Nisaea sediminum: one gene and its partner. The protein of the gene in region 1 interacts with the protein of each later gene in a pairwise test. Links are inferred from orthologs where the notes say so. Each region holds a gene or a part of one and is shown in the gene's direction. Other genes may lie near its edges.

The links.
Region 2: the proteins of IG122_RS15410 (region 1) and IG122_RS03725 interact in binary tests that used the Escherichia coli proteins (3 or more experiments, as listed by UniProt). The link is inferred for Nisaea sediminum from one-to-one orthologs.

The regions. Positions count from the first base shown.
Region 1 is NZ_JACZCQ010000006.1:711,913-715,413, forward strand. The notes cover bases 210-2,884. They hold IG122_RS15410 (P-II family nitrogen regulator), read left to right. Parts: upstream 210-1,215; coding sequence 1,216-1,554; downstream 1,555-2,884. Other genes in these bases: IG122_RS15405 (UbiH/UbiF/VisC/COQ6 family ubiquinone biosynthesis hydroxylase), read right to left, coding at 210-875; IG122_RS15415 (ammonium transporter), read left to right, coding at 1,567-2,884. Outside these bases: more of IG122_RS15405, read right to left, coding at 1-209; more of IG122_RS15415, read left to right, coding at 2,885-2,895; IG122_RS15420 (aminotransferase class I/II-fold pyridoxal phosphate-dependent enzyme), read left to right, coding at 3,119-3,501. UniProt on the Escherichia coli protein: Involved in the regulation of nitrogen metabolism. Regulates the activity of its targets by protein-protein interaction in response to the nitrogen status of the cell.
Region 2 is NZ_JACZCQ010000002.1:47,881-51,705, forward strand. What follows is about bases 275-3,273. They hold IG122_RS03725 (two-component system sensor histidine kinase NtrB), read left to right. Parts: upstream 275-1,211; coding sequence 1,212-2,336; downstream 2,337-3,273. Other genes in these bases: dusB (tRNA dihydrouridine synthase DusB), read left to right, coding at 275-1,215; ntrC (nitrogen regulation protein NR(I)), read left to right, coding at 2,339-3,273. Also shown: cytochrome c biogenesis protein CcsA, read left to right, coding at 1-129; more of dusB, read left to right, coding at 226-274; more of ntrC, read left to right, coding at 3,274-3,787.

The DNA.
Region 1 (3,501 bases):
CCGATCAGGACCAGACGTTGGCCGATATAGCGCTCCGCATGGATAAGGCCGAGTGGATAACCCCAGCGCTTGCCGCTGACGTGGAGCTCGCCGAGGGAATCGTCGAATGCATCCGAGAGTTCCCGGTCGAATTCCGCGTCCGACAGTTTGAGAAGCGCCTCCGCCGTCGCCGTGCGCTCGCTCCAGACGAGGCAGGACCGGTGGCTTCCGTCTTCCGCGTCCATCAGCGGCAGCATGGCAAAGGGGCCGGCCGGCCGGAAATGCTCATAGGCGACGTAGTTGTGCGGGCGGGAATGGGTGACCGTACAGGTGATCGCGGTCTGCCCGTAGGAAAACTCGGTCGCGCGGATCCCGGCCCGCCGCCGTGTCGGCGACCGGCGTCCATCGGCGGCCAAAGCAAGACGCGCCGTCACTTGTCTACCGTCCTCGAGCGTTGCTGTGACCGAACCTGTTCCGCTCTCGAGCGCCGCCACCGAGGCCGGGGCCAGAACCGTCAAGCCGTCCTTGCCAGCGGCCTGGCGGTAGAGACCGGCCTTGAGGCTGCCGTTGTCGGCGATGAAGCCCATAGCCTCCGGACCGGCATCCTCGCGGTCGAATTGCAGGAATAGGGGCGAGCCGCCTTCCTGCACGCGGATGTCTCCGATCGGGCAGGCAGGGTCAGGCATTGCCTGCCAGACCCCGAGCCGGTCCAGCATCCGTTTGCTGCTCTGGGAGATCGCCGTGGTCCGGCCGTCGTATCCTGCGGCGGCCTGAACCTCCGCCGGGACCGGATCGATCACCGTTACGCTCAGGCCGGTCGCCTGTAGCGCCAGGGCGGCCGACATGCCGGACAGGCCGCCGCCGACGATCAGGACATCGCAATCCGGGTGACTCATGACGCCGTTTCTCCGGGTGATCGCGTCTTGTTGGTGTCAGCGAAGATACAGGGCCGGAGCCGCCAAACAAGGTCCCGCGCGCTTTGTCGCATCTCCTGTTGCGATGCACAAAATTACATCACGGTTACATTCGTGCCTAAAATTTGTGCACAAAATATAGACTTAGCGAATTTCCGGATTTCCCAAGAATCTCTTAATATATTGATAAATAATACAATTTTGAGAAATACGAATTTCGGCACGCTATTTGTAATAACTCGATCGATCTGCGGTGCGCAGACATCCGCCCATGCCCGGTGACGGGCGGGCGGCAAAGCACAACAGGAGAAGGTTGGGCGGCATGAAACTGATCATGGCAATCGTAAAGCCCTTCAAGCTTGACGAGGTCCGCGAATCACTGACCGCCCTGGGGATCCAGGGGCTGACGGTCAGCGAAGTCAAGGGCTTCGGACGGCAGAAGGGGCAAACCGAAATCTATCGCGGCGCGGAATACGCCGTGAATTTCCTTCCGAAGGTCAAAGTCGAAGTGGCGGTGCCGGACGACTTGGCGGAACAGGTGGTGGAAGCCATCCAGAAGGCAGCGAATACCGGTCGCATCGGCGACGGCAAGGTCTTCGTGCTGGATGTCTCCCAAGCCGTCCGGATCCGTACCGGTGAGACCGGCAACGACGCGCTTTAAGGAGTTCACCAGATGAGAAAATTTTTCGGCTTTTCCGCTCTGGCGGCCGTTACCGCGTCGATCACGATCGCGCTGACTGAGTCCGCATCGGCTGCCGTCGAACCAGAGACGGCCTTCATCTTCAACACGCTGTCCTTCATGATTCACGGTTTCCTCGTGATGTGGATGGCGGCCGGTTTCTGCATGCTCGAGGCGGGCCTGGTCCGCACCAAGAACACGACCATGCAGTGCGCCAAGAACATCACCATCTACTCCGTCGCGGGCATCCTCTACTGGCTCGTCGGCTACAACCTTATGTACATGGACGTCAGCGGCTTCATGGGCTCCTTCGCGGTCTGGTCCGCCTCTGACGACGTGATCACCGCCGACGGCTTCACCGGCGACGGCAGCGGTTACGCGGCGGCCTCCGACTGGTACTTCCAGATGGTGTTCGTGGCGGCAACGGCTTCCATCGTCTCCGGCACCGTTGCCGAGCGCGTCAAGGTGTTCCCGTTCCTGATCTTCACGATCCTGCTGACCGGCATCATTTACCCGATCCAGGGCTCCTGGACCTGGGGCGGCGGCTGGCTGAGCGAGATGGGTTTCTCCGACTTCGCCGGTTCCACCATCGTGCACTCCGTCGGTGGCTGGGCGGCGCTTGCCGGTGCCATCATCATCGGTGCGCGCAAAGGCAAGTACGGCAGCGACGGTTCCGTTCACCCGATGCCGGGTTCGAACCTGCCGCTGGCGACTCTCGGCACCTTCTGCCTCTGGCTCGGCTGGTTCGGCTTCAATGGCGGCTCCCAGCTCGCCATGGGTTCCGCTGCCGACATTCGTGACATCGCGACCATCTACGTGAACACGAACATGGCTGCTGCTGCCGGCGTGACGGCTGCGGTGATCCTGACTCAGATCATCTACAAGAAGCTGGACCTGACCATGGCGCTGAACGGTGCCCTGGGCGGTCTCGTTGCCATCACCGCCGAGCCGCTTGCCCCGAGCATCGGCATTGCGGTGCTGATCGGTGCCATCGGCGGTATCCTCGTCGTGGTCGCGGTTCCGATGCTGGACAAGCTGAAGATCGACGATGTCGTCGGTGCGATCCCGGTTCACCTCGTCTGCGGTATCTGGGGCACCATTGCGGTGGTCCTGTCCAACGGCGATGCGAGCTTCGCAACGCAGATCATCGGTATCGTCTCCATCGGCGCCTTCGTCCTGATCACCAGCGCGATCGTCTGGATCGTCCTGAAGCTCACCATCGGGCTCCGGGCCAGCGAGGAAGAGGAAGCCCTCGGTCTCGATCGTTCCGAGTGCGGTCTCGAAGCCTACCCCGAGTTCGGCGGCGGCTCCCAGCGGGTCTGATTTCCCGAGAGTACCTGAACTATGCGGGCCCGGATGGCGACATCCGGGCCCGTTTTCTATTTAGAACAATATTTTATTTGAAATTCATATAAAGAAACCCGAAGACTGCGATATGTGAGGCTTTGCATTAAAGTTGCCCCATAACTATCGGGCTTATATTATAGATTCCCGATAGAACGCGAATGGCCTGGGGGAGGAACCCGGCCGAACAGGGCAGCAATCGATGATTAACCCGGCGCTTCAACCGCTTAGCGACTATACCTTCGCGCGCCTGAACAGAATGCTGGAGGGCATCGAGCCCGCCGCCGGCAAGCGTCCGATCATGCTCTCCGTGGGGGAACCGCAGATCCAGCCGCCCGCCTTCGTCAACGAGATCATCGCGGCCAACGGTCATCTCTGGAACAAGTACCCGCCACCGAAAGGCGATCTTGACTTCCGTGAGGCGGTCGTCGCCTGGCTCGGCCGGCGCTATGGCCTGCCGTCCGGCCTGCTCGACCCGGAGCGCCATGTCACCTCGATCTCGGGCACGCGCGAGGCGCTCTATCAGCTTGGTTTCCTGGCGGTTCCGGAACGCAAGAACGGGCAGCAGCCGGTCATCCTGATGCC
Region 2 (3,825 bases), on another replicon or contig:
GTCCTCTGGATCGTGCATAGCCGCTTCGGAATGCGCGGTCGGACGGTCTCGCGTTTGGTACTCCTTGCATATCTTTTGCTGACGCTTGCCTATCCGGGCGTCAAGTTTGTCGCCGAAATTCTGGCTTGAGCGGCATAAAGCCCGCACTTTCGGATAAAATCCTATTTTGACAATTTTGCGAGCAGTTGCTTAATTCGTGAGCAACGCTTCACAGGTGCACAGTTAATGACCATCAAGATCGGCGAAATCGCACTGGAGAGTCCGGTTTTCCTCGCCCCTATGTCGGGGGTGACGGATCGTCCGTTCCGCCGGCTCGTGCGCGAGTTCGGATGCGGTCTCGTCGTCTCCGAGATGATCGCGAGCGCCGCCGTGCTCCGCGAAGAACGCGAGGAGATGTTCAAGATCCCGCAGGACATGGATCTGGAGCGTCCGATGGCGGTCCAGCTTGCCGGCTGGGATCCGGAGATCATGGCGGAGGCCGCGAAACTCAATGTCGATCGCGGCGCCGAGATCATCGACATCAACATGGGCTGTCCGGTGAAGAAGGTGGTCAACAAGCTCGCCGGGTCCGCGCTGATGCGCGACGAGGCCCTGGCGGGACGGATCATGGAAGCGGTGGTCGAGGCGGTCCCGGTTCCGGTGACCCTCAAGATGCGGACCGGCTGGGACCAGAGCGACCGCAACGCGCCGCGCCTGGCGAAGATCGCCGAGGAAGCGGGCATCCGGTTGTTGACGGTGCACGGACGTACGCGCTGCCAGATGTACAAGGGCGAAGCCGACTGGAGGTTCATCCGCAAGGTGAAACAGGCGGTATCCCTTCCGGTCGTCGCGAACGGGGATATCGCAACCCTCGAAGATGTCGATGCCTGTCTCGAGCAGTCGGGCGCGGACGGCGTGATGATCGGGCGCGGCGTCTATGGCCGACCCTGGTTCCCGGCGCAGGTTGCCGCCCATCTTGGGGGCGATCCCGTGCCTGCGGACCCGACATTCCGAGAACGCGCCGACATCATGCGGCGCCATGTCGCCGAGATGTTGTCCCACTACGGCAGCAAACTGGGGCTGAAACTGGCGCGCAAGCATATCGGCTGGTATGCGGCCGGTGTCCCGGGCTCGGCCGAGTTCCGGCAGATCGTCAACAACACCATGGATCGTCAGATCGTCGAGGAGGCGATCGAGAGGTTCTTCGGCATGGCACTGGAGAGGCAGGCGGCATGAGCATGGTCATCAATCCCGAGCCGCGCACCGCGCCGGCCGGACTGGACCCGACAGGTGTCCTGCATGCCGTTCCGACGCCGGTCATCGGTCTCGATGAGAAGAACCGGATCGTCTATGTGAACATGGCGGCGGAACATTTCCTGCAGGGCAGCGCCGCGATCCTCGAAGGTTGCGAGCTGTCCGATCTGATCCCGGCCGACAGCCCCGTTCTCAGCATGATCGATCAGTGCCGGCGGCAATCCTCGGTCCTGTTCGACTACGATCTCATTCTCGAGGGCCCCCGGATCGGCTCGCATATCGTCAGCGTCCAGGTCTCGCCGTTGCCCGAAAAGCCGGGTGCCGTCGTGCTGACGCTGCAGATGCGCTCGATCGCGAACCAGCTTTACCGTCAGTTCAACTTCAAGGGCGCCGCCCGCTCCGTCTCCGCGATGGCGGCAATGCTGGCGCACGAGGTGAAGAATCCGCTTTCCGGCATCAAGGGCGCGGCACAGCTCCTGGAACAGAATGCGATCGAGGCCGACCGTCCGCTGACCAAGCTGATCTGCGACGAGACCGACCGGATCTGCAGCCTCGTCGACCGCATGGAAGTGTTCTCGGATGACCGCCCGATAGAACGCAGTCCGGTGAACATCCACGAAGTCCTTGACCATTGCCAGAAGATCGCGGAGTCCGGTTTCGGCAGCCGCATCAAATATTTCGAGCGCTACGATCCCTCTCTGCCGCCTGTGCTCGGCAACCGCGACATTCTGGTGCAGATCTTTCTGAATCTGCTGAAGAACGCGGCCGAGGCCATCGGCGACGAGGACGGAGAGATCCACATGTCGACGGCCTACAGGCACGGCATGCGGGTCTCGGTCCCGGGCTCCGCCCGACGCGTCAACCTGCCGCTGCAGGTCACCATTCGCGACAACGGCCCCGGAATTCCGGACGATATGAAGGCGACGATCTTCGATCCGTTTGTCACCTCCAAGCGGAACGGGTCGGGCCTCGGTCTTGCGTTCGTGGCAAAAGCGGTCGCCGACCATGGCGGTGTGATCGAGGTCGATTCCCAGCCGCGCAGGACCGAGTTCCGGCTCTCGCTGCCGATCGCCGATATTTCCGAGGCCTTTGCACAGGCATGACTATGGACAGCGCTTCGATCCTGATCGCGGATGACGATCAGGCCATCCGTACCGTTTTGACGCAGGCCCTGACCCGGATCGGCATGGATGTCCGTTCGACCGGCAATGCCGCAAATCTCTGGCAGTGGGTCGAGCGCGGGGACGGCGATCTGGTGATCACCGACGTGGTGATGCCGGACGAAAACGGCCTCGACCTGCTCACACGGATCCGCAAGGTCCGGCCCGATCTCCGCGTCATCGTGATGAGTGCTCAGAACACGCTGCTGACCGCTGTAAAGGCGAGCGAGCGCGGAGCCTTCGAGTATCTGCCAAAACCGTTCGATCTCTCGGAACTGGTGAAGGTCGTGCGCAAGGCGCTGACCACGCGCGTCGAGGGGGCCGCACCGGCGGCAAAAGAACCGGAGGTTTCGGACGAAGAGCTGCCGCTCATCGGCAGGTCTCCGGCCATGCAGGAGATCTATCGCGTTCTGGCTCGCCTTATGGCCACGGATCTGACCGTCATGATCGCAGGCGAATCCGGGACCGGCAAGGAACTGGTGGCGCGGGCCCTGCACGACTACGGCAAGCGCCGTGATGGTCCGTTCGTGGCGGTCAACATGGCGGCGATTCCGCGCGAGCTCATCGAAAGCGAGCTTTTCGGGCACGAGAAGGGCGCCTTCACCGGCGCTACGGCACGGTCGAGCGGGCGTTTCGAACAGGCACGGGGAGGGACGCTCTTCCTCGACGAGATTGGTGACATGCCGATCGAGGCCCAGACCCGTTTGCTCCGGGTCCTGCAGGAAGGCGAATACACGACTGTCGGCGGACGTTCCGCCATCCAGGCCGACGTGCGCATCGTGGCGGCGACTCACCGTGATCTCCGGCAGCTGATCCGCCAGGGCATGTTCCGCGAGGATCTGTTCTATCGGCTCAACGTCGTTCCGCTCCGTCTGCCGCCGCTCCGGGAGCGCAAGGAGGATATTCCGGACCTTGCGCGGCATTTCCTTACCCTCGCGCAGAAGGAAGGGTTGCCGGAGAAGACCATAGACGGTGCCGCTCTGCAGCGTCTCAGCGCCTATAACTGGCCAGGCAATATCCGCGAACTCGAGAATCTGGTGAAGCGCTTGGTCGCGCTCTATTCCGAAGAGGTGATCGGCGCAGCGGCCATCGAACAGGAACTGGCGGAAGCGCCGGCGGGCGCGGGAGAGGAAGCCGGTGAGCGGAGCGAGAACCTCTCGGACGCGGTCGAGCGGCATCTGAGGGCTTATTTCGCGGCACATGGTGACAATTTGCCGCCCGCAGGTCTGCACGACCGCATTCTGCGCGAGGTGGAGCGCCCGCTCATTCTGCTCTCGCTCGATGCCACCAAGGGCAACCAGTTGAAAGCGGCATCCATGCTCGGCCTCAACCGCAATACGCTGCGCAAGAAAATCCGCGATCTCGGCATTCCCGTGGTGCGGGGCGCGCGTTAGGCGGCCCGCGGCAGAGCCAGTGCACCGCATAGGCGATT